Regions from separate parts of the Paraburkholderia sp. SSBN10T genome, predicted to be linked through region 2. Evidence: riboswitches for the same ligand, from Rfam matches in the RefSeq annotation. Region 2 holds a riboswitch; the other holds the start of a gene.

Region 1 (14,277 bases), on a different contig from region 2:
GCGATGCGGGGTAACTTGCCACTCGCGTCTGTGCGACCGTAAGAGGTCCTGCCGTCAAACGTCTCAATGAGATACGGGTAGTCCTCCAGGACCAACCCGGCAGCAACGGACCGGACCTGTTCGTCAAAACTTCCGATTCCAGATGACGAAGCAGGTGTGTCCGAACTGGCCGCACGGCATGCATCACCGGTATCGTCTACGATCCGCCATTTATGAACAGCGTAGGTCGCGATAATCTGCGGGGGGCGCGCACACTGGCAATGAACCCTATCGCCGCCCACGGCCTGACGCCTGCATCCGGATGTCAGGTCAAGAAATCGCATGGAATCACGGAGACTCGCGCCGTGAACGATCACGCCCGTGCTCTTGCACGCGTTACACCATGCGTGATCGCCTATAAAAACCATCTGGCGATACTTGCCATCCGTGCCCTGTATGTTGAAACAGTGACCTGACGCGGAAACATAGCTGCCTTCTGCGCTGTCAAGCGGATCACCTTCGACAACACCATAGAAAATTGCCATCTACTCAGACTCCCGCGGGGTTGAAATACTTATTTCCGCGAGCTTAACTTTTTAGTGCTGGAAGCTATGTTAGAAAAGTCTGAAAGCGATCAAATGGCATTGACGCACATCAATGTTAGCGTCGCGAGGACCTGAAGCGCCCCGGGATTCGTGGAGGCTGGTTGGTTTCAGTTAATGCGGTTTCGGCAGCATTGATTTTAAGTTGCCGATAGTAGTTTGCCTCAGCTTCGGCGGGCGGGATATGGCCGAGTGGTTCCATCAGCCGATTGTGCTTGAACCATCCCACCCATTCCAAGGTCACGGAAAGTACTTCCAGCTTCCTTCCGACACCACCTCAACGGTGCCGCTGTCCACCTTGATGGCCGTCTGGTCGTCGATTGCATACGCGGGGCCGCCAATGCCATCTGCCCAGCGTTCGGCATTCGCCAGTGTGTTCTCGGGCATGAACTCGTTGTTTAGATGCGGAAAGATTGAGAAGTCGACTATGCCCAAGGTACGGTCGTTCCCATTGGGTGACCTCCAGTTCACGAAGTCCTCACCGATGCGTGGCGTCATGACCATGCTCCCAGCGCTGACGCCAACCCAGACTGTATCCGGCAGTGATGGAAGAAGTGCTGCCAGCCCGGATTGCCTCATCCAGTGGGACAGGTAACACGCATCACCACCGTCTACGAGCAACACGTTTGCTTCTCTCACCCACGGTTCCCACCGCTCGTTTCCGATGCTAGGAAGCGCGGTGAGTTCCAGGAGGCCGACTGACTTCCAACCCAGGTCGCTCATAGGCGCGGGCGACTTCCCCGCAACAAAGCGCCATGCCGACGCGGGCGTGCACATTGGGTGGCCGTATTCCGCCGTGGGGATGCATAAGGCATTGCACTCGGCAAGAGGCCTGCCGAGGAGACCTGCGAGTGCGCTGTGAATGCTGGCATTCGTGACGCCGCCGGAGGTGAGGAGCAGCTTCATGTTCCCTGAGTGTGTCCCGCGAGGCTTAACGCTTGAGCTAAGCGGCGGCTGCCGCAATGCCGAAGTCTACTGCAACCGACCCGCAGCCGTCCGCTCGAGCGAATAGTCAGGTTGCAACTGCTACCCGCCAAACACACTAACCATCTGCGCATTAAACCCATTCACGAGTTCATGCTCACCCGGCCCCGGATTGCCGCGGAACAGTTTCGCCCCTTCCACCAGAATCTCATCCGCATCGGTGCCGAGGACGGCCATGGTTTCGCCTATGAATGCGTCCAGCGGCATCGCCTGTTCTGCCTCGCGGCTGTTCATCAGGTCGGTGCGCACCCAGGGCGGCGCGATTTCGAGGACCCGCACCTTGGTATCGCGCAACATGAAGCGCTGAGACAGAATGTACGAATGCAGCGCCGCCTTGGTCGACGAATACACCGCTGTCGGCGCCAGTGGAACGAACGCCAGTACCGAGCTGGTATAGGCCACCACCGCATTGTCCTTCGACTTGAGATGATCGATCAGCGCCGAGGTCATGCGGATCGGTCCGAGCAGATTCGTCGTGACGGTGGCGACGAGCAGCGCGTCGTCGATCCGCCCCGCCGCGGTGTCCGGCTGCATGATGCCGGCGTTGTTGATCAGCACGTTGAGATCCGGATAGTCCTTGATCAGTTGCGCTGCCGCGCGCTCGATGCTCGCCGGATCGGTCATATCCAGCTCGATGGCCGCCATGCCCGGGTTTGCCGCCACCACCTCGTCGAGATAGCCGCGGCGGCGTCCGCTGATGATCACTTTGTTGCCGCGCCGGTGCAACGCCTCGGCCAGTCCGCGGCCAATGCCCGTACCGCCGCCCGTGATAAAGATCGTGTTTCCGCTGAGTTTCATGATGATGTCCTTGGAGATGCCGTTGTGTTGGAGATTCCAGCAGTCAATCCGTCAGGCGTTACGCCGGAAACCGGTCGCCGAACATCGGCAGGCCGCTCACGGATTGCGCCTGAGTTGCTTCGTCCTGCAGAACGTCCCAGTGTTCGGCGAGCTTGCCGTCTTCGAAACGCACCACGTCGGCCGCGATCCACGCCGCCGGCCTGCCGGTGCCGGAGAAGCGGCCATGTGCAATGACGTAGTCGCCTTCGGCCACGATCAGTTGGTTCTCGTAGCGCAACGTGTCAGGCAGCGTGCGAATCAGGTCGAACAGGCCGGCGCGTCCCGGTGCGATGTGCGCGCTATGCTGGATGTAGCGGTCCGACCAGAAGCGTTCGGCAGCCACATAGTCGCGCTGGTTGAAAAGCGTGTCAAAAGCCTCGAGGACGAGGGCCTTGTTTTGCTCAGGCGTAGTTTTGCTCATGTCAGTCTCATTGAAAGCGCCGAGTCGACGTTGGCAATCTGCGCGCCGCGGAAGACCGGTTTGAAGTGAAGGAACGAGCCCTCGCCCATCGGCTTCGCGAGCGGCGTGCCGGCTGAGTGGGATCGCGTTATGAAACGAAGATAAAGGCGGCCCGCTCGCGGCGGTAGCCGTTGGTTTTTGCTATCTCTTATGTATGAGATGCATAGATGCCGGGGCGGCGGGTTTAGTTGGCATTGCCACAGGCGACACAGACGACGCAGCCGCCAGCGGCCTGCGCGGCGCGGCCGCTGGATTGCCACTGCTGCGCCAGGAAAGCAGACAGAAAGCTTTTAGAAAGCACTCAGGCAAAGCCCGCGTGCTGTTCGCGCCGGAACTCGGCGCTCAGATGCTCGACCACGGCGCGTCCTGCCGCACGCGTCGCCCGGCCCATCGGGAAATAGGCGTGCACGGGAATATCCTCGGTCCTCCAGTCGACCAGCAGCCGCACCAGCGAACCGTCGCTCAGTTCGCGGCGGCACGCCCACTCGCTCGTCGAAGTGATGCCGATGCCTGCGACGGCCGCGGCGACCGCCCCTTCGTTCTCGTTGGTCGAGAAATGCGGCTCGAGGCCGACCACCACCTCCTCGCCGCCGGCGCGCGCAAACTTCCAGCCGCTCGCGACCACCGAGGCCGGTCCGTCGACAATGCGATGGCGCACCAGGTCCTCCGGTGCCGCGGGCGCACCATGGCGTTCCACGTAGCCGCGCGAGGCGACGATAACGCGTGGAATCTGGGTAATCAATATGGCGGTGGCGCTCGAATCGACCAGGCGCCCGAGCCGGATCGCCACATCCACCGCTTCCCTGACGAAATCCCGCGGCCGGTCGTCGAGCAACATCTGCAAACGGAGTTCGGAATGCCGTTCGAGAAACGGCGCAAGACGCGGAATGATCTCGCGGATCGCCACGCTACTGGGCATGCTCATGCGCAACATGCCGCGCAATTCGCTGCCTTCGCGCACGCTCTGCTCCGCGTCCTCAAGCGCGATGAGGATCGGGTCGAGCCGCGAGAGAAACTCGGCGCCCGCATCGGTCAGCATGACGGCACGGGTGGTGCGCGTGAGCAGCCGCGCGCCCAGCTCGCTTTCGAGCTCCGCGATGATGCGCGATACCTGCGATTGCGACAGCCCGCATTCGCGCGCCGCAGCCGAGAAGCTGCCGAGCCGCGCTACGCGGGTATAGAGCTTGAGGGAGAGAATGTCCTTCACGGTGCGCGCGGGTGGTATCGGGGCGAATGGGCCTGAGCAAGGCTATACGATTGATGCGTGTTGCGCAAATAAGCGCAGAGAGCCGCCGGGCATGAAAACACGCCAAACACGCCCACCACTGCGCCCCGGCAACCGCGCACCGCAGCCCGCGCACAAAAACCGCTTGCCGGATTTATTGGCAACGGCTACCTTTACGCCGTTCTACACGCTGTCGCGGGAGAGACTGTCACGCTTGCCAAGGCTGTGACGGCGCCGACGGAGCAACCGCCCCGGAAACTCTCAGGCACAAGGACCGCCCAGCGGGAACATCTGGAGAGCGGCGCTTCACGCGCCCACCGAAGGGGATTTCCGTCCGCCCGGCAGCGGGATGCGCACGGAAAGAAACTCTCAGGTACAGGGACAGATGGGGCATGGAAGCCGGAAACGGCCGTGCTCACTTACTCTGGACCATCACATGTCACGCATCGCCATCATCGGCGCCGGCATCACCGGCGTCACGACCGCTTACGCCCTTGCGCAACGCGGCTTTAACGTTACCGTGTTCGAACGCCACCGCTATGCGGCGATGGAAACCTCGTTCGCCAACGGCGGCCAGTTGTCGGCCAGCAACGCGGAAGTCTGGAACAGCACCGCCACGGTTCTCAAAGGCCTGCGCTGGATGCTGACGCGCGACGCGCCGCTGCTGCTCAATCCGCTGCCGAGCTGGCACAAGTACTCGTGGATGGGCGAGTTTCTGCGGCAGATTCCGCACTATCGCGCCAACACCATCGAAACCGTGCGCCTCGCGATTGCCGCGCGGCAGCATCTGTTTGCGATGGCGGCGCGCGAGAACATCGAGTTCGACCACGAGCAGCGCGGCATCCTGCATGTGTACAAGACCCGCAAGGAGTTCGACACGGCGGCCAAGGTGAACGCCCTGCTCAAGGAAGGCGGGCTCGACCGCGAAGCGGTGAGCGCGGCTGAGATTCGCCGCATCGAACCCGCGCTCGAAGGCGCCTTCCACGGCGGCTTCTTCACGCCGTCCGATTCCACCGGCGATATTCACAAGTTCACGCGCGGTCTCGCGCAAGCTTGCGAGCGTCATGGCGTCAATTTCCTCTACGACACGGAGATCGCTTCGGTTACGCGTGACGCAAGCGGAGCGTTCAGCATCGCCGCCACTCAGGCCGGCGAGTCGTTTCAGCAGAGCTTTGCGCAGATCGTGGTCTGCGCCGGGGTCAAGAGCCGCGAATTCGCTTCGATGCTCGGCGACCACGTCAATATCTACCCGGTCAAAGGCTACTCGATCACGGTCTGTCTCGACGATGCCGCGAGCCAGCAAGGCGCGCCCTGGGTGAGCCTGCTCGACGACAGCGCCAAGATCGTCACCAGCCGCCTCGGCGCCGACCGCTTCCGCGTGGCCGGAACGGCCGAGATCAACGGCTTCAATCGCGATATTCGCGCGGAACGGATTGTCCCGTTGACCGAATGGACGCGCCGCTACTTCCCGCAGGTGAACACCTCGCGAGTCATACCCTGGGCGGGCTTGCGACCCATGCTGCCGAGCATGTTGCCGAAAGTGGGCAAAGGACGCTTGCCCGGCGTGTTCTACAACACCGGCCACGGGCATCTTGGCTGGACGCTGTCCGCCGCCACGGCTGCGGGCGTCGCGGATGTGATCGAGCAAGCCAGCCTGCGGGCCGCCTAGCCGCTTCAGGTTTCAGGTTTTACGGCGCCCTCAAAAAGTCGCTTGCATTCCCGCCTCAATGTGTGCAACATGCATATATGCACACTGCACACATTGAGGCATTGTCATGACGCAGCGCACAGAAAACCTGCTTGGCGTGCTCGCCCTGCTGGTGACGGATGAGATGAACGCACAAAACACCGTGCCCGCCCTCGCCGGCCCCACGGCGCGCGCCATGCTCAATGCGGTCGGCCAATACCCCGATTCATCCATTGAAGTGCTGCGCGATGCGGTGGATCTCTCGCATCCGGCTGCTGTCCGCGCGGTATCGGGACTGGTCGAGGCGGGCCTGATCGAAAAGAAGCCGGGTGCCGATAAGCGTGCCGTGGCGCTCGTGCTCACCGCCGCCGGCAAGCGCGAAGTGAAGCGCCTGCAAACGGCGCGCGAACGGATGCTGCAACGCGTGGTTGGCCGTCTCGACGAAAGCGAACGCGTCGTGCTCGAAGACCTGTTGATCAAGATCCTCTGGCACGAAACCCGCAACCCGGCACATTCCATGCAACTGTGCCGCCTGTGTGACGACGGCCCTTGCATCAAGGCGGGTTGTCCGGTCGAATGCCGCGAACTGGGTTTGCCCATGCCGCCGCGGAGCGGCACATGAGCCCCGCGACGCCCGTGCGCTGGCGTGCCATTGCGGCGCTGACCGCCGTGTCGGCGCTCACGCAGACCGGCCAGTTCGGTATTGGCTTCACGGTGTTGCCCGTGTGGCTGGCCCACCAAGGGCTCGATGCCCCGCGCGCCGGCCTGTTTTCCGCGGCTCAGTGGGCAGGCATGTTCGCCGGGCTGCTGGCGGCCCCGCGGCTCACCGAACGCTTCGGGGCAAAGCGGACGGTGGCCATCGCGCTAGCGGCGACGGTCCTCGCCTTCGCCAGCATCCGCGAGCTGACATGGCCGTTATGGATCGTGCCCGGTCTGCTGATCGGACTCGGCATCGGACTGCGCTGGATAGCGAACGAGACCTGGCTTTACCGGCTGGTCCCGGCGCACGCCAGCGGACGCGTGGTCGGCGTGCACGAGACGTTGATCGCAGTCGCGGGGATCATTGGTCCTGCTCTTGCTGCCTGGCACGGGATCGACGGCCCGGTCGTCTTTGCGGCAGGCGCGGCGTTTACGCTCGTCGCGGCCATTCCGCTTTGGCTGGCCGGTTCCGATGCGGCGGATAGCGCCACCGAACCGGCCAATCAGGTTGCACGTCCCGCCGACACCGATGAATCCACGGACACTGCCGATGCGATACAAGCCATGCAGCCGGCCCGATGCCCCGCCAGCAAAGCGGCAACCGCTATCGATCCGGTGGTCGCCCTCGGCATGGTAGTCGTCATAGTGGGCGGTCTCGATGACGGTGCGCTGTTCGGTCTGTTTCCGCTCTTTGCCGATGGACGCGGCATGAGCGTCACACAAACTGCCACGTTGCTCACATGGTTCGGCGTCGGCGCCATGGTCCTGCAGTTTCCGGTCGGCTGGCTGGCCGATCGCACCGGCCTGGCCACGGCGGTCATCGTCTGTGCTGCCGCCAGCGTGCTCGCCATTGTTTCGTTTGGACTCGCAGGGCCGGCCTCGTGGTTGCTCAGCGCGAGTGCGTTGATGTTAGGTGGACTGAATAGCGCCTTCCTCACGCTTGGCGTCTACGCCGCGGCCTGCAGTGACAGGACCGCGCTGATCCGCAATATGCGGCTGATCTCGTTGACGTTCTGCGCAAGCTCCATCGCCGGTCCCCTGTTAGCCGGCCTTGCGATGAAAGCGCTCGGCAGCGACATGCTGATCTGGCAACTGGCGCTGACGAGCGGCGCGCTCGCCGTGTACACACTCGGTCTGCTCGACGGCCGGCGTCAGCCGCGCGGAGCGTCCTCCGCAAACTAACGCCGGCTTCCCGCACCTTCAGAACATCAGCGTGCGCCGGCTACCTTGCGTTGCCGCCACAGACACAGCACGTCGCAAGCGATATGCGCCGCCGCGATTGCGGTGATTTCGCTCTGGTCATAGGCCGGCGCCACTTCCACCACATCCGCACCGATCAGGTTGACGCCGCCCAGACTGCGCACAATCGCCAGCCCTTGTGCCGACGACAGGCCGCCCGCCACCGGCGTGCCTGTGCCCGGCGCGAAGGCCGGATCGAGGCAGTCGATATCGAAGGTCAGATACGCAGGACGTGCGCCGACAATCGACATGATCCGTTCTACCGCGGCGCGCGTGCCATGTTCATGCACCCATGCGGCATCGAGAATATTGATGCCCATGAAATCGTCGTTCCATGTGCGGATGCCGATCTGCACCGAGGTCTTCGGATCGATCAGGCCGTCTTTCACCGCCTTGTAGAACATCGAACCGTGGTTCAGGCTGTCCGGACTGTCGTCGGCCCAGGTATCGCAGTGGGCGTCGAAATGGATCAGCGACAACGGCTTGCCATACTTCTCGGCATGCGCAATCAGCAGCGGATACGTAATGTAGTGATCGCCGCCCAGCGTCAGCATCTTCGCATCCGAACGCAGAATCGTGCGGGCATGCTCGACGATCGCCGGCTTGATGGTCAGTGGATTGTGCGCATCGAACCAGCAGTCGCCATAGTCGGTCACGGCGAGATCGTCGAACGGATTGAAGCCCCACGGATAAGGATGCAATTCGGACAACTGCACGCTCGCCGCCCGCACCGCGGCGGGACCGAGGCGCGCGCCGGAGCGGAAGGTGGTGGCCAGATCGAGCGGAATGCCCGAAATCGCTACGTCGACACCGTCGAGCTCGCGCGTGTACTTGCGTCGCATGAACGACAGCACGCCCGCGTAGGTGTTTTCGATCGAGGAACCATAGAGGGACGGACGGCGGATTGCACCGTCGCCATAGAGGAGTTCAGTCATGGGATGACCTGATAAAACATGCCGGCAACACGCGCGATTTTCCTGAGGTTGTGCGCGTCTCGCCCGGCTTCGGATTCATTGGGAACGCGACGGTGCCGCAGTGGCGCACCGCCGCGCTGGCTTGCGAATCCTTTAGCGCAGCCGCACCAGCGTAGACTTCAGCTCGGTGTACTTCTCCAGTGCGTGCAACGACTTGTCACGGCCGTTGCCCGATTGCTTGTAGCCGCCGAACGGGAAGTTCATGTCTCCCCCTTCGTCGTAGCAGTTGACCCACACGGTGCCGGCGCGCAGGCTGCGCGCCATTTCGTGGGCCGTCGTCAGGTTCGCGGTCCAGACCGCCGCGGCGAGGCCGTAGTCGCTGTCATTGGCAATCCTGATGGCCTCTTCGACCGTATCGAAAGTGATCACCGACAGCACCGGCCCGAAAATTTCTTCGCGGGCGATTTTAGCATTCGGCGCGGTGTCGAAAATGGTCGGCTCGATGTAGTAGCCGCCGCTCTCCTCTTTCACGCGCCCGCCGCCGAGCAGCAGTTTCGCTTCCGCACGCCCGGCTTCGATATAGCTCAGCACGCGCTCCAGTTGCACGTGGTCGACAATCGCGCCCATCGAGGTGTTCGGGTCGAGCGGATTGCCCGGCGTATAGCTGCGCGCCGCGGCGATCAGCTTGTCGAGGAACACATCCTTGATGTCGCGATGCACGAGCAGACGCGAACCCGCCGTACACATCTCGCCCATGTTGTAGAAGATCGCGCCCGCGGCTGCGTTGGCCGCACGGTCGAGGTCCGCGCAGTCGGGCATCACGATATTCGGCGACTTGCCGCCCAGTTCGAGCCAGACGCGCTTCAGGTTCGACTGGCCGGCGTACTGCATGATCAGCTTGCCGACATTGGTCGAACCCGTAAAGGCGAGGCAATCCACATCCGCATGCAGCGCCAGCAGCTTGCCCGGCTCGCCGGCGCCCGGCACGACGTTGAACACGCCCGCCGGAATCCCGGCCTCGTAAGCCAGTTGCGCGATACGGATGGCCGTGAGCGGCGACTTCTCGGAAGGCTTCAAAACCACGCTGTTGCCCGCCGCCAGTGCCGGGCCGAATTTCCACGACGCCATCAGGATCGGGAAATTCCACGGCACCACGGCTGCCACCACGCCAATCGGCTCGCGCGTGACCAGCCCCACCAGATGATGGTCGGCCGGCACTACTTCGCCGCCGATCTTGTCGATCGCTTCGGCAAACCATTCGACGCAATACGCGGCGCCGGGCACGTCCACCGAGGTGGTGTCGCCGATCGGCTTGCCGGCATCGAGCGTTTCGAGCAGCGACAGCTCGTCGAGATGCTCGCGCATCAAACCGGCCCAGCGCAGCAGGATCGCTTTACGCTTGCGCGGATTCAGGCCGGACCAGACACGCACATCGAACGCACGGCGCGCGGCGGCCACCGCGGCGTTGACGTCCTCGGCGGCGCTATCGGCCACCTTGGCGAGCAGCTTGCCGTCGATCGGGCTCAGGCAATCGAAGGTGCGTCCGCTTGCGGCATGGCGATATTCGCCGTCGATAAACGCGCGGCCTTCGATCGAAAGCGTTGCGGCTTTGTCTTGCCAGTAAGCCAGGTTCTTTTCCATCAGGATGCCTCAATGTTGTGCGTTCGACGTCCAACGCGAGAGCTGCCGTTGCAGCCAGCGCCGACGTCGCAACGGCGTTGACGCGGAATGTCTAGAAGCTCGGTGGCGAATTCGCCGAGACGATTTCGCAGACTTGTTCCGCGCTGGGATTGCGAAAACGATGTGGTAAGCGGCTTTCGAAGTAATAGCTGTCGCCGGGGTCGAGCAGCCACGTGCAACCCTCCACGGTCAATTCGATCTGACCGCTGACGATCACGCCGCCCTCGTGTCCTGTATGCACGAGCATTTCCGGGCCCGTGTCCGCGAGTGGCTGGTACACCTCGCGCAGGATGCCCATATTGCGATCCTTCACGCCCGCGCCGGCGAGATAGAACTCGATCGACTCGTTGCCGAGGTTAGGCATGTCGGCACGGCGCGAGACCACGGAACGATCGGCCTCCACTTCGAAGGTAAAGAACTCGGCAAGGCTCATCGGAATGCATTCGAGCAGCTTCTTGAGCGAACCGACCGAGGGACTCACACGATTTTGTTCGATCAGCGAAATAGTGCCGTTGGTGACGCCCGCCCGTTTGGCCAGCTCGCGCTGAGACAGGCCGTTCTTCTTACGGATGTACTGCAGACGGGTCGCAACTTCGATGGACATCACGGCACTCTCAGAGTGGATGAACCGGGTTGAAGAAACCAGCAAACGGAGCAAGTGGCCGCGCAAGGACAGCGCGAGTGTTGAATATTCTAATCACTTTATTCCCGCCGCTGCTGGGGAAAACCCTGAAAGGAATTCGAAATACTGACTATCGCAACATGCGTACCCAACCCCCGGGTTTCGTCCTATTGCCTCGGGTAAGCCCTAATAAATCTTTTATAAAAATGATTTGACGGCATTTTTGGCTCGTATATGCTGATTCACAGGCGATCGTCATGCCACCGTCACAGACCTCGAACGAGTGATTTGCGGCGCAGCGAAGCAGGTTCGCTAAGGCATCCGGCGATCATCCAGCGTCACGTTTCTTTAAACGCGCTGTGCGTTTGCTGAGCGAGGCGTTCAATACTTTCAACGCCGCTAGTCGAGTGTAATCGTGAGAGTCCGAGGCCCTTTGGTTAGGTGGGAACGCAGTCAGGCGAGACGTCTTCGTCCTGAAGGCGCCATCGCCGACGGCAGCAACGGCAGCCTTGCGTTTCGCCGCTTTCTGTCCGTCTTCACGATCCTGTCCCGCCGTTCTGTCCGACGCCACAATTCCGTCTCTGCGCGCGCTTTTATCGCTGTACGCACGGACGAAGTCGCCTCGCTGCTGCCGTAGCGCCTCCCCCAAATTCGCCGTTCGCTTCACCCGTTTGCCTGAGCGCGCCTGACCGGCGTCTGCGCTTAAGCACGCGCGCTAGCGCCTGTCACATGGGCATGTTGTGCTGGCAGCGCCACGCAAGCGGCTGGATCGAACGGCTTGAGTCATCGCAAGGCGCGGCAGGTCCGCTCACGACCCCCGCCTGCACTTCTGGCGGCTTTGCGCCCTGCGCATGGCTGCGGAATCGTGCCGCGCCTGTTTTAACGTTGTTCGTGCCGCGTCCAGCGGGGAACACACACGTCCATTGAATTAGTCATGCGAACCAGACCGCTAGTCGGCATCAGCGCCGACAGAACGATGATGGGAGTGCATCCGTCGCATACGGTCGGCGAGAAATACATCGCCGCCGTGGTCGACGGCTCACAGGCGCTGGCGATGCTGCTGCCCGCGCTCGGCAACCGTCAGGCGAGCGCCGAGATTCTGGCGACAGTCGACGGCTTGCTGTTCACCGGCAGCTATTCGAATGTCGAGCCGCACCACTACGGCGGCGACGCCAGCGCGCCGGGCACGCTGCACGACGCCGCCCGCGATGCGACGACGCTGCCGCTGCTGCGGGCCGCCGTCGACGCCGGCGTGCCGGTGCTGGCCGTCTGCCGCGGCTTTCAGGAAATGAACGTGGTGTTCGGCGGGACGCTGCACCAAAGCGTTCACACGGTGGCCGGCTTGAACGACCACCGTGAGAACAAGGAAGACGAACTGGACGTGCAATATGCACCGTCGCATTCGATCGCGCTGACCCAAGGCGGCCTGTTGCAGCGCCTTGCAGCGGGAGCGAATGAGGCACGGGTGAATTCCCTGCACGGACAAGGCGTCGAGCGGCTGGGCAACGGCCTCGTGGCCGAAGCCACCGCGCCGGACGGATTGATCGAAGCGGTGAGCGTCAAGCACGCACGCGCCTTCGCTCTGGGTGTGCAGTGGCACCCCGAGTGGAAGCACGCGAGCGACGCGCTTTCCACCGCGATCTTCCGGGCGTTCGGCGATGCATGCCGCGATCGAATGCGCACCAGGGCCGGCTACGGCGCGGCATCCGCCGCCACCCAAGCCTGAAGTGGCCCGCGCAAAAACTGAGAGAACAATCATGCAAGACATCGACGAATTTCTGAAGAAACACCGCATCACCGAGATCGAAGCAATCATTCCCGACATGGCCGGGATCGCGCGCGGCAAGATCATTCCGCGCAACAAGTTCGAATCCGGCGAATCCATGCGCCTGCCGCAAGCGGTGATGATCCAGACCGTCACAGGTGACTATCCGGAGGACGGCACCCTGACCGGCGTCACCGATCCCGACATGGTCTGCGTTCCCGATGCCTCGACCATCCGCATCATTCCGTGGGCGGTCGACCCCACCGCCCAGGTGATTCACGATTGCGTGCACTTCGACGGCACGCCGGTGGCAATCTCGCCGCGCCGCGTGCTGCGCCGCGTGCTCGAACTGTACAAGGCCAAAGGCTGGACGCCGGTCATCGCACCGGAACTCGAGTTCTACCTGGTCGACATGAACAAGGACCCTGACCTGCCGCTGCAGCCGCCGATCGGCCGGACCGGGCGCCCGGAAACCGGCCGTCAGGCGTATTCGATCGAAGCGGTCAATGAATTTGATCCCCTCTTCGAAGACATCTACGAGTACTGCGATATTCAGGAGCTCGAAGTCGACACGCTGATTCACGAAGTCGGCGCCGCGCAGATGGAAATCAACTTCATGCACGGCGATCCGCTCAAGCTTGCCGACAGCGTGTTCCTGTTCAAGCGCACGGTGCGCGAGGCCGCTTTGCGTCACAAGATGTACGCGACTTTCATGGCCAAGCCGATGGAAGGCGAACCGGGTTCGGCGATGCACATGCATCAGAGCCTGGTCGACGGGGAAACCGGCCAGAACCTGTTCACCGGCCCGGACGGCAAGCCGACTGAACTGTTCGACGGTTATATCGCGGGGCTGCAGAAATACACCCCCGCGCTGATGCCGATCTTCGCACCGTACATCAATTCGTATCGCCGCCTGTCACGCTTCATGGCAGCGCCGATCAACGTGGCGTGGGGTTATGACAACCGCACGGTGGGCTTCCGTATTCCGCATTCGGGACCGGCCGCGCGCCGCATCGAAAACCGTATTCCGGGCGTGGACTGCAATCCTTACCTCGCGATTGCCGCGACGCTCGCGGCCGGCTATCTCGGCATGACGCAGAGCCTGCGCCCGACCGAGCCGCTGATCAGCGACGGCTACGAATTGCCCTATCAACTGCCGCGCAATCTCGAAGAGGGCCTGACGCTGATGGGCGCCTGCGAGCCGATCGCCGAAGTGCTCGGCGAGAAGTTCGTCAAGGCTTATCTGGCCCTGAAGGAAACCGAATACGAAGCGTTCTTCCGCGTGATCAGTTCGTGGGAACGCCGGCATTTGCTGTTGCACGTTTAAGGCGCGGCAAAGCAAACAGAACATTGGAGGCAACATGAGCTACAGAACAGAAGAAGTCGCGTACGTGCAGCCGGCCCAGCCCGCTGCAGCCGCGCAGGTTTCGCAACAACGCAGCACCGCCGAATATCGCGCGCTCGACGCGGCGCACCACATTCATCCGTTCTCGGACATGGGTTCGCTCAACAAGGCCGGCAGCCGCGTGATCGTCAAGGCCAAAGGCGTGTATCTGTGGGATTCCGACGGCAACCAGATCATCG
Region 2 (14,277 bases):
TCATCGCTGCGCGGGCGTGCCGCACCGGCAGCATGACGGCGCCGCACACCAGCAGCAGGGTCGCGAGCGGCGTGCCCGCGGCCTGCCAGGACGGCATGCGCCGTGAATAGCTCCGGCTTTCCATCATTAGCACCTTTCGCACCATGCGAAACTCCTTCGTTGGGCTGATTCGGTGTGTGATGTTAGCCGTTCCCGGGCGCGAACGACAGGACCGCACGCCGCCGTAAGGCGGTGCGCGGTTCAAGGCAGCTACTGCGGCGGCGTTACGCGTAATCCGCGATCGGCACGCAGGAGCAGAACAGATTGCGGTCGCCATACACGTTGTCTGCACGGCCGACAGGCGGCCAATACTTCTTCGCGATCAGCGACGGCAGCGGGTATGCGGCGGTTTCGCGCGTATACGCATGCTTCCAGTCGTCGGCAATCACGACGGCCGCGGTGTGCGGCGCATGCTTGAGCGGATTGTCTTCGCGGTCCGAGCGGCCTTCTTCGACGGCGCGGATTTCCTCGCGGATCGCAATCATCGCTTCGATAAAGCGGTCGAGTTCTTCCTTCGATTCCGATTCGGTCGGCTCGACCATCAGCGTGCCCGGCACCGGGAAGCTCATCGTCGGGGCGTGGAAGCCGTAGTCGGCGAGGCGCTTGGCGACGTCGTCGACGGTGATGCCGCTGGTTTCCTTGAGCGGACGCAGATCGAGAATGCACTCGTGCGCGACCAATCCGCCGGGGCCCGAGTACAGCACCGGGTAGTGCGGCGCCAACTTGTTGGCGACGTAGTTGGCGTTGAGGATCGCGGTTTCGGTGGCAGCGGTGAGGTTCTTCGCGCCCATCATTGCGATGTACATCCACGAGATCGGCAGGATCGAAGCGGAGCCGTAAGGCGCGGCGGAGACTGCGCCGATGCCGTCAGGCGTGCGTTCATAGCCCGACGAAACCTGGTTCGGCAGGAACTTCGCGAGGTGCGCGCCGACCGCGACCGGACCGACGCCCGGGCCGCCGCCGCCGTGCGGAATGCAGAAAGTCTTGTGCAGGTTCAGGTGCGAGACGTCGCCGCCGAACTGGCCCGGCGCCGTGAGGCCGACCATCGCGTTCATGTTCGCGCCGTCCACATACACCTGGCCGCCGTGCGCGTGCACGATTTCGCAGATTTCGCGCACGTTCGCTTCGAACACGCCGTGCGTCGACGGGTACGTGATCATGATCGCGGCCAGCTTGTCCGCGTGTTGCGCGGCCTTCGCCTTCAGGTCTTCGATATCGACGTTGCCTTGCGCGTCGCAAGCCACCACGACGACCTGCATGCCGGCCATCTGTGCCGACGCCGGGTTCGTGCCGTGCGCCGAAGCGGGAATCAGGCAGACGTTGCGATGACCTTCGCCGCGCGAAGCGTGGTACGCGTGGATGATCAACAGACCCGCGTATTCGCCTTGCGAGCCGGCGTTCGGCTGCAACGAGACCGCCGCGTAGCCGGTTGCCGCCACCAGCATCTGCTCGAGCTGATCGATCATTTCGCGGTAGCCGACGGTTTGCTCAGCCGGCGCGAACGGGTGAATCTGACCGAACTCGGGCCAGGTGACCGGCAGCATCTCCGAGGTCGCGTTCAGCTTCATCGTGCAGGAGCCGAGCGGGATCATCGAGCGGTCGAGCGCCAGATCCTTGTCGGAGAGGCTGCGCAGGTAGCGCAGCATTTCCGTTTCCGAATGATGACGGTTGAACACATGGTGCGTGAGGTACGCGCTGGTGCGTTCGAGCGCCGCCGGCATCGTGCTTTCCACCGGCAGTTCGGCGTCGAGCGCGTCGATTTGCGGCGCTTCGTCGACGAACGCCGCTTGCGCGAACGCTGCCAGCAGATCGGCCAGGTCGCTGCGCTTGGTGGTTTCGTCGATCGAGATGCCCACGCGTGTGTCGCTCACGCGGCGCAGGTTGATGCGCTTCGCAGTCGCGGCGTCATGCAGCGCCTGGGTACGGGCGCCGGTTTCGAACGTGAGCGTGTCGAAGAAGGTTTCGTTGACGAGCGTGTAGCCGAGTTTTTTCGCACCGGCTGCAAGCAGCGCAGCGATGCGGTTCACGCGCTGGGCGATCGTCTTCAGGCCGTGCGGGCCGTGATAGACCGCGTACATGCTGGCCATGATCGCGAGCAACGCTTGCGCGGTACACACGTTCGAGGTCGCCTTTTCGCGGCGGATGTGCTGTTCGCGCGTTTGCAGCGCGAGACGCAGGGCGGGCTTGCCTTGGGCATCGACGGTCACGCCGACCAGACGGCCCGGCATTTGCCGCTTGAATTCGTCGCGCACGGCAAGGTACGCCGCGTGCGGGCCGCCGAAGCCGACCGGCACGCCGAAACGCTGCGTATTGCCGACGGCCACGTCCGCGCCCCATTCGCCCGGGGGAGTGAGCATGGTGAGGGCGAGCAGATCGGCGGCAACGACCACATGGCCGCCCGCTGCATGGATCGCTTCAGCGAGCGCGCGGTAGTCGCGCACATCGCCGTTCACGCCGGGGTACTGCAGCAGCACGCCGAACGCGTTGGCGTTCGCGGCCTCCGCAGCCGGACCGACCTTCACTTCGATGCCGACCGGGATGGCGCGCGTCTTCACCACTTCGATGGTTTGCGGCAGCACGTCGTCGGCGACGTAGAAGATATTCGACTTCGGCTTGCCCACGCGCTGCAGCAGCGTCATGGCTTCGGCGGCGGCGGTCGCCTCGTCGAGCAGCGACGCGTTGGAAATGGCGAGGCCGGTCAAATCGATGATCATCTGCTGGAAGTTCAGCAGCGCTTCGAGACGGCCTTGCGAGATTTCCGGCTGATACGGCGTGTAAGCCGTGTACCACGCCGGGTTTTCGAGGACGTTGCGCAGGATCACCGTCGGGGTGTGCGCGTTGTAATAGCCCTGTCCGATATACGAGCGGAACACCTGGTTCTTGTCCGCCAGTTCACGCAGCGCGGCGAGCGCTTCGGCTTCGCTCTTCGGTTGGGCGAAGGGGCCGAGCGGCAGCGTTTCGCTGCGGCGGATCGTCTGCGGAATCACGGCGTCGATCAGCGCGGCGCGCGAGGCGAAGCCGAGGGCTTCGAGCATCGCTTGCTGGTCGGCCGAATCCGGGCCGATGTGCCGTTCAGCGAAGGCGTCATGCACTTCGAGCGCGGCGAGCGAGAGAGGAGTGCGGTTCATCAGACGATCCGGGTGTTCGAGCTTCATGAGGTGTTCCTGGCGGTGCGGCCGTCCGCGTTCAGCGGACGCCGCACCTGACGGTTAAATATTTAGGCGCCGATCGACTTGCTGTACGCGTCGGCGTCGATCAGGCGGTCATGCGTTGCGTCCGCTGCCGGCTTGATCTTGAACAGCCAGCTTTCGTACGGCGTCGTGTTGACGGCGTCCGGGGTGTCGGCGACGGTCGTGTTCGCTTCGATGATTTCGCCCGAGACCGGCGCGTAGATATCGGAAGCGGCTTTCACGGATTCGATGACCGCGACGGTGTCGCCGGCGCTGACGGTCTTGCCCAGTTCCTGGACTTCGAAGAAGACGATGTCGCCGAGCGCTTCTTGCGCGTGGTCGGTGATGCCGACCGTCAGCGTGCCGTCTGCTTCGGTGCGGACCCATTCGTGCGATTCGGTGTATTTCAGATCGGCCGGGATGCTCATCGGATGCTCCTATGCGGTGTGTTCGGTATTGACTTAAAAGAGAAAGCGCACGCGACGACGCTTAAGCAGCAAGCACTTTGCCGTTGCGCACGAACGGCAGTTTTACCACGCTTGCGGGAAGGGCTTTATCACGGATTTGCACGTGGACGATATCGCCGGGTTTCACGTCCTTCGGCACACGTGCGAAGGCGATGGATTCCTGCATGGTGGGCGAGAACGTGCCGCTGGTGATTTCGCCGTCGCCGTAAGGCGTGACGACCTTCTGATGGGCGCGCAGCACGCCGCCTGCCTTGCCGTTTTCCTTTTGCAGGATCAGGCCGACGAACGCGGAGCGGCAACCGTCGGCTTCGAGCTTCGCCTTGCCGACGAAGTCGCGCGGCGAGGTCAGATCCACGGTCCAGGCGAGGCCGGCGTCGAGCGGCGAGACGTTGTCGTCCATATCCTGGCCGTACAGGTTCATGCCGGCTTCGAGGCGCAGCGTGTCGCGTGCACCGAGACCGGCCGGGCGCACGCCCTGGCGCTGCAGCGCGTCCCAGAACTCGCATACGGAAGTGGCCGGCAGCACGATTTCGAAACCGTCTTCGCCGGTATAGCCGGTGCGGGCAATCATCAATTCGCCAAACGGCGTGTTGTCGACGATTGCGGCGTTAAACGGCTTGAGTAGTTCGGTCGAGGTGCGGCTGGACGGCGCGACTTGCCAGACTTTTTCGCGCGCATTCGGACCTTGCACGGCGACGATCGACAGATCGCGGCGCGGCGCGATGGTCAGGCCGTAGCTGCCTTCGGTGTTGAGCTGGCTGAACCAGACGACGTCTTTCTCGGCGGTGCCGGCGTTGACGACGAGGCGGAAGTGCGTCTCGCTGAAGTAATAGACGATCAGATCGTCGATCACACCGCCGTTCGGGTTCAACAGGCAGGAATAGAGCGCGCGGCCCGGCGTTTGCAGCTTGCCGACATTGTTGGCAAGCGCGTGTTCGAAGAAGGCGCGCACGCGCTCGCCGGTGAAATCGACCACGCACATGTGCGACACGTCGAACATGCCGGCGTCGCTGCGCACGGCGTGGTGTTCGTCGATTTGCGAGCCGTAGTTGACGGGCATGTCCCAGCCGCCGAAATCGACCATGCGGGCTTTCAGCGCGCGATGGGTGGCGTTAAGCGGGGTGTGTTTGAGTTCGGTCATCAGGGCCTCAGGCAATTCGACGGATAGCAAAAAGGCCATGCGGTTTGATCCCTCGCGGCAAGAATGCCTGCGAGCGATGCCATGCATGACCCCTCTGTCCTCGATACCTGAGAGATTGCGCCGCCGTGCGGATTTGCAATGCTTTGCAAGCCGTCACGGTGAAACGCGCGCCCCTTCGGTGGGCAGCCTGCCTGGTTCGACGAGAGTCGAGACCGCTGGCTACTGCCGCTCTCCAGAGTGCGAAAAACCGGTGTCTGAAGAAAGCCCGGAACATGCCGGAATCAGACGGGTTTTTCGACGCGGTCGGTCCTTTTGCCTGAGAGTTTGCGGGTGTGCCCCTTCGGCGGCGCGGCCTGCTAAAAACATGGCGGCCAGCGCGCTCTCCCGACGCGTGCGGCGAATGTACGCGAGGCCCACAGGCTTGTCAATTGAAGGCTTCGCAGCGTGGCGCGGCGGCGCGCTGCGCTTGGCGCGCGCCAAAAAAAAGCGCGGGGAGTGACTCCCGCGCCTTTGCCGTGACAGCAGATTGCTGCAGGCTTACTCGCCGATTGCGTGAGCTGCGCCGTCGAGTTCCTGGTTCAGCACGCGCTGTTCGTCGCCGGACAGGCCGCCACCATGCTGAGCCGACATGTCGTGCGCTTCCTGACGGATCACGTCGAGGCGGTGATGCAGTGCGCCGCCTTGCGGGGGCGGGTAGTAGCCTTGATTGACGTGATTGTCGATGCGGCGGTTCAGGTTGTCGATGCGGCCAAAAACCTGATTCAGGCGCTCAATGGCGATTTCGTGCTGGTCAGGGTGCGGCGCCGGCGCCTGCGGAGGCGGCGAGACCACGCAAGCGGCCAGCGAGGAAGCCAGCGCCAAACCAGCCAGCGCACGGATGAAACGTTGCATACCCACTCCTTGTCTTGTCGTCATCTTTTGTGATCGATGCTCAGATCGATACCGTGTAGCAACGGCTAGCCGCTGCTACACGATGACCTGAAAACGGCAATATATTGTAACGGGGCGTTCCTTTCGGAACTGTTAGCAGCGGCTGCTGGCATGTAAGTCGTGAATTGTGCTGACTTGGGCGGCAATCTCAGCGGATTCGTTCGAACGGCAGACGACAGCCTTCCGCCTCGCTGCGCGCGGCCAGTTCGATGATCGTCATGACGTCGACAGCATCCTGCGGACTGACCGGGAAACGCTCGCCGTCGAGGATGGTGGCCGCGAGCGCGCGATAGAAGCCGACGTAGTCGCCGTCGCGGGTCGGCAGGGCACGTTCGACCTCCTGACCCGCGGCGTCGAGCACCCGCAGCAGGCCTGCTGCATTGCCGCCGGCAAAACCGGCGTCGCCGGGGCGCAGGCCGGCCTTCAACTGATCTTCCTGGGTGTCGAGTTCGCGTTTGACGTAGCTGCCGCGCGTGCCGTCGATGGCGAAGCGCGGCGGCGCCAGCGCGGTGAGGGCGCTCGCGTGCAGCACGACTTCGAGATCGGCATAGCCGAGTTGCAGATGCACATAGTCGGGCGCGCCGCCGCCGTCGCGATGGGTCTTGACCGTCGCCGATACGGTGGCCGGCGTGCCGAACAGCGTGAGCGCCTGGTCGATCAGATGCGGCCCGAGATCGAACAGCAGGCCGCCGCCGCGCGACGCTTCCTCGCGCCAGCGCGGCCGCACATCCGGACGGAAGCGGTCGAAGTGCGACTCGTAGTGGGTGATGCGGCCCAGCTCGCCGCTCGCCAGCAAGTCGCGAACGGTGAGGAAATCGCCGTCCCAGCGGCGGTTGTGAAACGGCGCAAAGGTGAGGCCGTGCGCCAGCGCCAGGTTGGCGAGCGTGAGCGCTTCGGTGGCCGTCAGCGTGACTGGCTTGTCGACCACGACGTGCTTGCCGGCTTCGAGCGTGCGTTTGGCGAGTTCGAAATGGGTGTCGTTCGGCGTGGCGATCACCACGCATTGGATATCGTCGAGCGCGAGCAGTGCGTCGAGGTCCGACACGACGGCGGCGCGCGGATAGTCGGCGCGGGCCTGCTCGGCCTTGCTGGTCGCAATCGCGGCGACGGTGGCCCGGCCGCAGTGTTCGATGACCGGCGCGTGGAAGGTCGCGCCGGCGAAACCGTAACCCATCAATCCTGTTTTGAGCGGTGCAGACATGTGAGTTTCCTGCAAGAAGGCGCGCCGCTTTGCCACCGCGGCGGCGGCGCGTGGCCTGTCATTGTGGCATGCCTCGCGCGGGAGGACTTGGGCGAGGGCGTGTCACGGGGTTCGTCAGGTGTTCGTGTTAACATCGCTGCTCTCGCGCGAGACGGATTGGCCGGCAGGTCCATCGCAGCACCGCACCGCGCCCTCAACCGCTACACCCCCGCCCACACACGATGTCTGCAGGCCTGAATCCCGCTCAAAACGAAGCGGTGCGCTATCTCGATGGTCCTTGTCTTGTGCTCGCCGGCGCAGGAAGCGGCAAGACGCGCGTGATTACGCAGAAGATTGCGCACCTGATCGAAGTCAAAGGTTTCGAGCCGCGCCATATTGCGGCCGTCACCTTCACGAACAAGGCCGCTGCGGAAATGCGCGAGCGCGTCGGCAAACTGCTCGAAGGCAAGACGCTGACGACGCCCGGCAAGGAAGGCCGCAAGGTGCCCGTCAATCAGTTGACGGTGTGCACGTTCCACTCGCTCGGCGTGCAGATTCTGCGCCAGGAAGCGGAGCACGTCGGCCTGAAGCCGCAATTCTCGATCATGGATTCGGACGACTGCTTCGGCATGATCCAGGAGCAGGTCGGCTCCACCGATAAGGGCTTCATCCGCAAGATCCAGTCGATCATCTCGCTGTGGAAGAACGGCCTGATCATGCCGGAAGAGGCGATGGCGATCGCGGCGAACGAGGACGAGCATCAGGCGGCGATTGTCTACCGCAACTACGTCGCCACGCTGCACGCGTATCAGGCGGTGGACTTCGACGATCTGATCCGCCTGCCCGCCGAACTCTTCGCCAGGAACGAACAGGTGCGCGAGCGCTGGCAGAACAAGCTGCGCTATCTGCTGATCGACGAGTACCAGGACACGAATGCGTGCCAGTACGAGCTGCTGAAGCAACTGGCTGGCCCGCGCGCCGCGTTCACGGCGGTGGGCGACGATGACCAGGCCATCTACGGCTGGCGCGGCGCGACGCTGGAAAACCTCGCGCAGCTCGGCAAGGACTTTCCGAAACTGCATCTGGTGAAGCTGGAGCAGAACTACCGGTCGACGGTACGGATTCTGACCGCTGCCAACAACGTGATCGCCAACAATCCGAAGCTGTTCGAGAAGAAGCTGTGGTCCGAACACGGCATGGGCGACACGATTACCGTGACAGGCTGCAACGACGAAGAGCACGAAGCCGAATCCGTGGTGTTCCGGTTGTCGGCGCACAAGTTCGAGCGGCGCGCGCAGTTTCGCGACTACGCGATCCTGTATCGCGGCAATTTCCAGGCGCGCATCTTCGAACAGGTGCTGCGGCGCGAGCGGATTCCCTATGTGCTGTCGGGCGGGCAATCGTTCTTCGACAAGGCGGAGATCAAGGATATCTGCGCGTATCTGCGCCTGATCGCCAATGCCGACGACGATCCCGCGTTCATCCGCGCCATCACCACGCCACGGCGCGGCGTGGGCAATACGACGCTGGAAGCGCTTGGGTCGTTTGCGGGTCAGGCGAAAGTGTCGCTGTTCGAGGCGGTGTATATGGGCGGCATCGAGGCGCGCTTGTCGGCGCGCCAGGTCGAGCCGCTGCGGACCTTCTGCGATTTCATGCAGCGCCTCACCGACCGCGCGGAAAAAGATCCCGCCAGCGAGGTGCTCAACGACCTGATGGACGCGATCCACTACGAAGCCTACCTGTACGACGCGTTCGACGAGCGCCAGGCGCAGTCGAAATGGCAGAACGTGCTCGAGTTTATCGAGTGGTTGAAACGCAAGGGCACCAAGCCCGAGCCCGAGGCGGGCAGCGAAGCCACCGGCTACGACAATGCGGACGGCCTCGCCGACACCGGCAAGAACCTGCTGGGGCTGATCCAGACGGTCGCGCTGATGTCGATGCTCGAAGGCAAAGAGGAAGATCCGGACGCGGTGCGGCTCTCCACCGTGCACGCGTCGAAGGGACTCGAGTATCCGCACGTGTTTCTGGTGGGCGTCGAGGAAGGCATCATGCCGCACCGAGGCGGCTCGGACGATGCGCCGATCGACGATGCCCGCATCGAGGAAGAACGCCGCCTGATGTACGTGGCGATTACGCGGGCGCAGCGCAGCTTGCATCTGAACTGGTGCAAGAAGCGCAAGCGGGCGCGGGAGACGGTGGTGTGCGAACCGTCGCGCTTCATTCCCGAAATGGGGCTGGACGAGGCGCCGCCGCCGACGGCTGAGGAAGCGCCGATGTCGCCGAAGGACCGGCTGGCGAGTTTGAAGGCGTTGCTGCAGAAGCCTTGAGCAGGATGGCGGCGGGGTTCTTCGGCAAGACCCCGCTTGCGGCAGGTCCATCGGCGCTGCCGGAGCGGCGGCACGCTACAGTGGCGCGGCCCGCTCAACGGAGATCCGCCCGCATGACCAGTTTGCCGCTCGCGCGCTACCGCAGCGCGCTCGAAACCTATATTGACGCGAAGGACAACACGCGTGCCGAGCGCATCGCCGAAGTGTTCGCGTCCGACGCCGTTCTCACCTTTTCTCTCGCAACCTCGAATATCGCGTTCCCGGCCCGCACGGTCGGGACGGCGGCGATCGCGAGGACGCTGGTCAGCGATTTCGGAGCGCAGTATGCGCAGTGCCGTACCTACTATGTGTGCGATTCGCTGGCGGTGGTGAACGACGTGATCGAAGCGTTGCCGTGGCTCGTGGTGATGCGCGAGCCGGCGACGCAGGCGTTGCGCGTCGGGCATGGGGTGTACCGGTGGACGTTCGGTTCGGATGCGACGGCGGATGCCGGGCGCGTGAGCGCTTTTCATATCCACATCGAGCGGATGGATGTGGTGCCCGATCCTGAAGGCGACTTGCTGGCGGCGTTGCAGGAAGGGTTGAGTTATCCGTGGCTGGCGCCCGCCGCGCTGCGTGAGCATCTTGAGGCGCTGGCCGGGTCGATCCCGGCGCTGGCTTTTGTCCGTGCCTTCGCTGTGCCCGCCATGCCCGTTGCGCCACGGAGCAACGCCTGAACGTAAAAAATCCCTGCCCGTGTTGTTGTCACGTTGCAGGGATTTCTTTTTAGTCTGCAAGTCTTGCTGGCTGGTGTCGAAGCTAAAGCCGCCGCGCCACCCGCCGCTTATTTTGCCGCGCTGATCATGTAGTCAACAGCTGCCTTCACGTCGGCATCGGATGCGTTCGACCCGCCTTTAGGCGGCATCGCGCCCTTGCCATGCAGGGCGTAGTTGTAAATCGTGTCCATTGGGTCCTTGAGACGCGGCGCCCACGCATCCTTGTCGCCGAACTTCGGCGCATTCAGGACCCCGGCGGCGTGACACGCCTGGCAGACCGTCTGGTAAAGCACCTTGCCGGCCTGCGAAGCGTCCGCGCTCTCGGTCGCGCCGCTGGGCGCGGCTGCCGGTGCGCTGGCAATCGCGGCCAGCGCCGCCGCTGCCTGGGACGCCGCTGTGCCTGCGTCGGCAGTGGCGCCGGACGCGGGGGCCGCCGCCGCGGTCGCGCCTGACGCCGCTTGCGCCGCGGTGGGCACCGGCGGTTCGGCAAAGCTGGCGCCCGAATTGTTCGCCATATAGACGACGGCGCGGGCAATTTCGTAGTCGCTATAGTCGTCCGGGCTGGTGCCGCCGCGTGCCGGCATCGCACCCTTGCCGGTCAAGGCGGTGTGCCAGAGCGTGTCGAAGCCTTGCGCGATGCGTGGCGCCCAGTCGGCGGAGTTGGTGAATTTCGGGGCGCCTGCTGAGCCGGTGGCGTGACAGGCCGAGCAGACGGCCTTGTAGACTTCCTCGCCGGTCTTGTAGGCGCGCGGCGCGTTGGCGTCGCGAATGTCGACCTGGGCGAGCGGCGCGATGCGGGCGCTGACCTCGGCGTCCGAGAGACTGTCGGTACCGGCACCGGTGCGGATCCAGTTGTCCGCGTAGACCGCGAGCAGGACGATGATGACGATCGGAACAGCAAAACCAGCGATGATCGCGGCAACGAGCTGCGCGGGGGTTTTGATCGGGGCTTCGTGATTATTTGGTGCTTCGCTCATGCTTGTCTCGTCTCCCGTGGGTATTGTGAGCGGTACAGCGTGACGGCAACGACCTTTTCTTTTTTCTTTATCAGCCACGGACGATTATAGACGGAAGGTTTCGGCGGCGGCGAGCCGGCGCTGGGGGTCTTCAGCGGGCGTTTACCCGTATCGGTGGTGTTGGATGGCGGTGCGGCGTGGAGGCTGGCGGGGCCTCTCCAGGGCGGTCGGTGGACGGGTCGCCGGAAACCGGGTATTCTCTCGGTCTCGCTTTAGCGCTGCTTTCGTGGCGCTTTCGTGTTTTTCGTTTCTCATGTCGATGCGCCCGTAGCTCAATGGATAGAGTACTGCCCTCCGAAGGCAGGGGTTGCTGGTTCGATCCCAGCCGGGCGCGCCAATTTGTCGTTTGGAATCATGGGCTTGCGTCCTTCAAGTCTGCGCTATCCGGTACAAATTCTATCCCTTTCTACCCGCTTAGTGTCCGACAGCAGTCCGACGATTTCCGCTAGGTTGCGCCCTATCGGAATTGACTAGGCCCACTCAGTTTACCAGCGGTGACCACTGCCTACATGGAGCCATGATGTGATGCGCTCGGTCTGTAGCGACTTCTTCCACTCGCCCGTACGAATTCTGCGCTCGGCTTCTAGTGTTACCTTCCGGAAAACTTCACTAGGATTTGTAATCGGAATTTCCGCCTCGTGCCCGCACCCATTGCACTGACAGACCATTTGCAAAGGCCCTCTAAATGCGAAGTTCTGCAGTTCATAGTCGCATTCGGCGCAGAACATTTTTAGATTACCTACGTGACCATTCGGCAATACAACCCAACGCCAACGAATTCCGTAAATCACATCGGTCAGATAGTCCCTCTGAGGCAGCAGTGGCGAACGTGGATTTGCCGTTCCGACGCGCGTCGGAAGATCGCCTATCAGTTGCTCAGTTCGTCTTAAGTAGGAACGCATTCCCCAAGCGCCGATAATCAGTGCGGCAAGGGTAATGAAAGAGAACAGCAAAACGGTCATGTGTGTGTCTGTCATCGCGAGATCACGCACGGCCGCTGCGATCCTTTGCGGGGTGGATACGGTTAAATATCCCTCGACGCGAACCCACATAACTCCGCTGAAGGTCGCAATAACCCCTGCGATTAGTTTGCTCCATACCGGGTCTTTCCACACCCGCTTGACCGCTTCCATACGGTGACGCTCCTTTAAGCGCGCTTCGATATCAGTAATGTGCCAGCAATCGCCGCTTTTTTGGCTAAGTAGTTGAGGCTGTCCAGGGCGTTGAGTGATAGTAGAAGGGGGAGCCCAAGGGCGGCGCCGCGCAAGCGCTCTCAGGCCGTTTTAACGAAGCCGCGCCCGTCAAGCGCCCTTCACGCGTCCCGTTAGGTATGACGCCGATGCACGGCACGGCTGTAACTGCCCGGTCAAGGCAGTTGTCATTAGTTAGCCGTTTCGCGCTGGTTTCGTGGCAGCATAGTCAAGCGCATTTCGGAGTGCGCCAGTTGTCGGAGTGTCATCGATCCTCGCCCACGATTCGGGGTCTGCTCGCTCTTCGGGTGGTGCAAGCGCCTTGACAACCGCCGTAGACGCCGCAAAGTAATAGTCCGACAGCACATATCCGATCGCCGCAGCTATGAGATCAGCTTCCCAACGATCCGGGTCGCGATGTTCGCCAGCTACTTGATCGAGAACCGCTCTGATAAGGTTTTCGACAATTTCCTTCTTTCCGTAGTTTGGCTCGGCCCGAAATTCTTCCTCACTCGGAAGCGCATCCAAAATTTCGTCTCGATTCATGTCGTCTCCTAGTGGGCGTAATCAAGCTGGAGGGGAGCACTTCAGCATAGCACCGCCGTTCGATTACACTCAGCCGTGGCCCATTCGAACGAGGATAAACATGGCTGAGCTCAATGCCGCGCTGATCGCGATTGCTGGCGTGTTGGCGGGCGGATACGTCAATAACTTTCTGGCCGAAGATTACAAGCGCTTTCGCGATGGCCGTGCGCTGGCGGGTGCGCTCGCAGGCGAACTCCAATCGCATAGTGAGGCGATACCTTGGATTAAGACAGGCTTGGAGAACATGGAGAAGGGTCTGCGTGATGGGCAAAAGCTCACCTTGCCAGAGTGGCCTGCTCCGCCAAGCCCGCTGTTCGATGAGAACGCGGGAAAGATCGGCCTGTTAGGCCCGGCCATGTCCGGGGATGTGGCCTATGTCTATGAGAATCTTCGCGCGTTCCGACAAAGTTTCCATCAACTATCGAAGAATCACGAGACGATGCCGGTCTTGTGGAGCCAAGCCAGCATCATAGGCTGTTTGGCGGCAATAACGCGGGCGGAAGCCAGAGGCGCGCAGTTAGTCGTGAACCTGAGGAATCATGCCGAATCGAGATATTGGAATCTCCCCGAAACGAGAATGCAACTGAAATGGGCCGGTGTGGGACTAGCCGCGTTTCTGATCGTGTTGAAGCTATTCGCGTGATTGAAGTCCAGCCCGCGCCCCGCGATGGCTTCGTATCTTGCCGCGTGGGGCGTGGACTGCCCAAGCTAGGCGGTCGTGGGTTCGGCTATGGGTGGTGTGTCGCTGTATGTGATGAAAGACCTGCTTGGGCACTCGTTTATTATTGTGACGGAGAGATACACGCATCTTGCACTGCATGTTGGCCGGTCGGTTGTACAGCTACTGTTGCCGATGATTTAAAGATGTCGGACATTTTGACGATTTGGCTGGGTTTGTATTATGCGTCCCCGGCCCTTATCGTTTTCCCGGGTGAGCTGGCAACCGAATTCAAGCAGAGCACACTCCGTGTCGTTAACGTGACTAATGACTGATTGCCTGATGGCACTACAATCGCTGTTCGGAAAAACAATGCAGCAGGGATAACACTTATAACGCCAGGAGCTTTGATGGGTGCGGGCGGGTCCAATAATAATTGGAAGCGCTGTGAGAGGTACCCTCTTTCGTCCGGGCAACTGGTAACGCCACTTCAGAGGGGCAGATGGCAGAAACCGTAAATATTGGCGAGATTGCGAATCGTCTTTCCGAAGATATTTTTTCGTTCTTTCGCTGGAACGTTCATCCAAGACGTGATCAAAATTTCCCATGCCACAACAAGGGGCATACCTCAAAAGGCAAAAAACCAACGCCGAAACTGACTCATCCGGCAGATGTGATCTTCTTTTACGATGATCCATATCTAGATCGACGCGTCTATTTGCTAACCGATCTAAAGAGTTACGCTAAAACGTCAATTGGAACGGTGAAGATACGAGCAGCAATCGAGTCGCTCGCGATGACTGTGGAATGTGCTCAAGG

Evidence for each region. A riboswitch is a leader RNA that binds a small molecule or an ion and turns the genes downstream of it on or off. The one in region 2 is predicted to bind glycine.
Region 1: it holds a riboswitch for glycine, as region 2 does, so the genes downstream of both, AC1ECK_RS01240 (D-amino acid dehydrogenase) here and gcvT (glycine cleavage system aminomethyltransferase GcvT) in region 2, are expected to answer to the same signal.

What each region holds. Positions count from the first base shown of each region.
Region 1 is NZ_JBWQQI010000001.1:257,477-271,753, reverse strand. It holds gene AC1ECK_RS01270 (PAAR domain-containing protein) at 1-524, opposite strand, end outside; partial or broken gene AC1ECK_RS01265 (hypothetical protein) at 640-822, opposite strand; gene AC1ECK_RS01260 (Type 1 glutamine amidotransferase-like domain-containing protein) at 822-1,487, opposite strand; gene AC1ECK_RS01255 (SDR family oxidoreductase) at 1,608-2,363, opposite strand; gene AC1ECK_RS01250 (nuclear transport factor 2 family protein) at 2,422-2,823, opposite strand; gene AC1ECK_RS01245 (LysR family transcriptional regulator) at 3,164-4,069, opposite strand; glycine riboswitch at 4,369-4,482, shown strand; gene AC1ECK_RS01240 (D-amino acid dehydrogenase) at 4,524-5,756, shown strand; gene AC1ECK_RS01235 (MarR family winged helix-turn-helix transcriptional regulator) at 5,863-6,396, shown strand; gene AC1ECK_RS01230 (MFS transporter) at 6,393-7,655, shown strand; gene speB (agmatinase) at 7,682-8,647, opposite strand; gene AC1ECK_RS01220 (aldehyde dehydrogenase) at 8,780-10,267, opposite strand; gene AC1ECK_RS01215 (cupin domain-containing protein) at 10,359-10,910, opposite strand; gene AC1ECK_RS01210 (hypothetical protein) at 11,344-11,565, shown strand; gene AC1ECK_RS01205 (gamma-glutamyl-gamma-aminobutyrate hydrolase family protein) at 11,863-12,654, shown strand; gene AC1ECK_RS01200 (glutamine synthetase family protein) at 12,686-14,020, shown strand; gene AC1ECK_RS01195 (aspartate aminotransferase family protein) at 14,055-14,277, shown strand, end outside.
Region 2 is NZ_JBWQQI010000002.1:335,516-349,792, forward strand. It holds gene AC1ECK_RS04100 (alginate lyase family protein) at 1-145, opposite strand, end outside; gene gcvP (aminomethyl-transferring glycine dehydrogenase) at 264-3,194, opposite strand; gene gcvH (glycine cleavage system protein GcvH) at 3,257-3,637, opposite strand; gene gcvT (glycine cleavage system aminomethyltransferase GcvT) at 3,699-4,817, opposite strand; glycine riboswitch at 4,902-5,063, opposite strand; glycine riboswitch at 5,112-5,214, opposite strand; gene AC1ECK_RS04120 (hypothetical protein) at 5,355-5,708, opposite strand; gene AC1ECK_RS04125 (oxidoreductase) at 5,896-6,948, opposite strand; gene AC1ECK_RS04130 (UvrD-helicase domain-containing protein) at 7,170-9,254, shown strand; gene AC1ECK_RS04135 (hypothetical protein) at 9,368-9,970, shown strand; gene AC1ECK_RS04140 (c-type cytochrome) at 10,078-10,986, opposite strand; tRNA gene AC1ECK_RS04145 (tRNA-Arg) at 11,287-11,362, shown strand; gene AC1ECK_RS04150 (hypothetical protein) at 11,511-12,158, opposite strand; gene AC1ECK_RS04155 (hypothetical protein) at 12,411-12,761, opposite strand; gene AC1ECK_RS04160 (hypothetical protein) at 12,862-13,443, shown strand; gene AC1ECK_RS04165 (PD-(D/E)XK nuclease domain-containing protein) at 13,961-14,277, shown strand, end outside.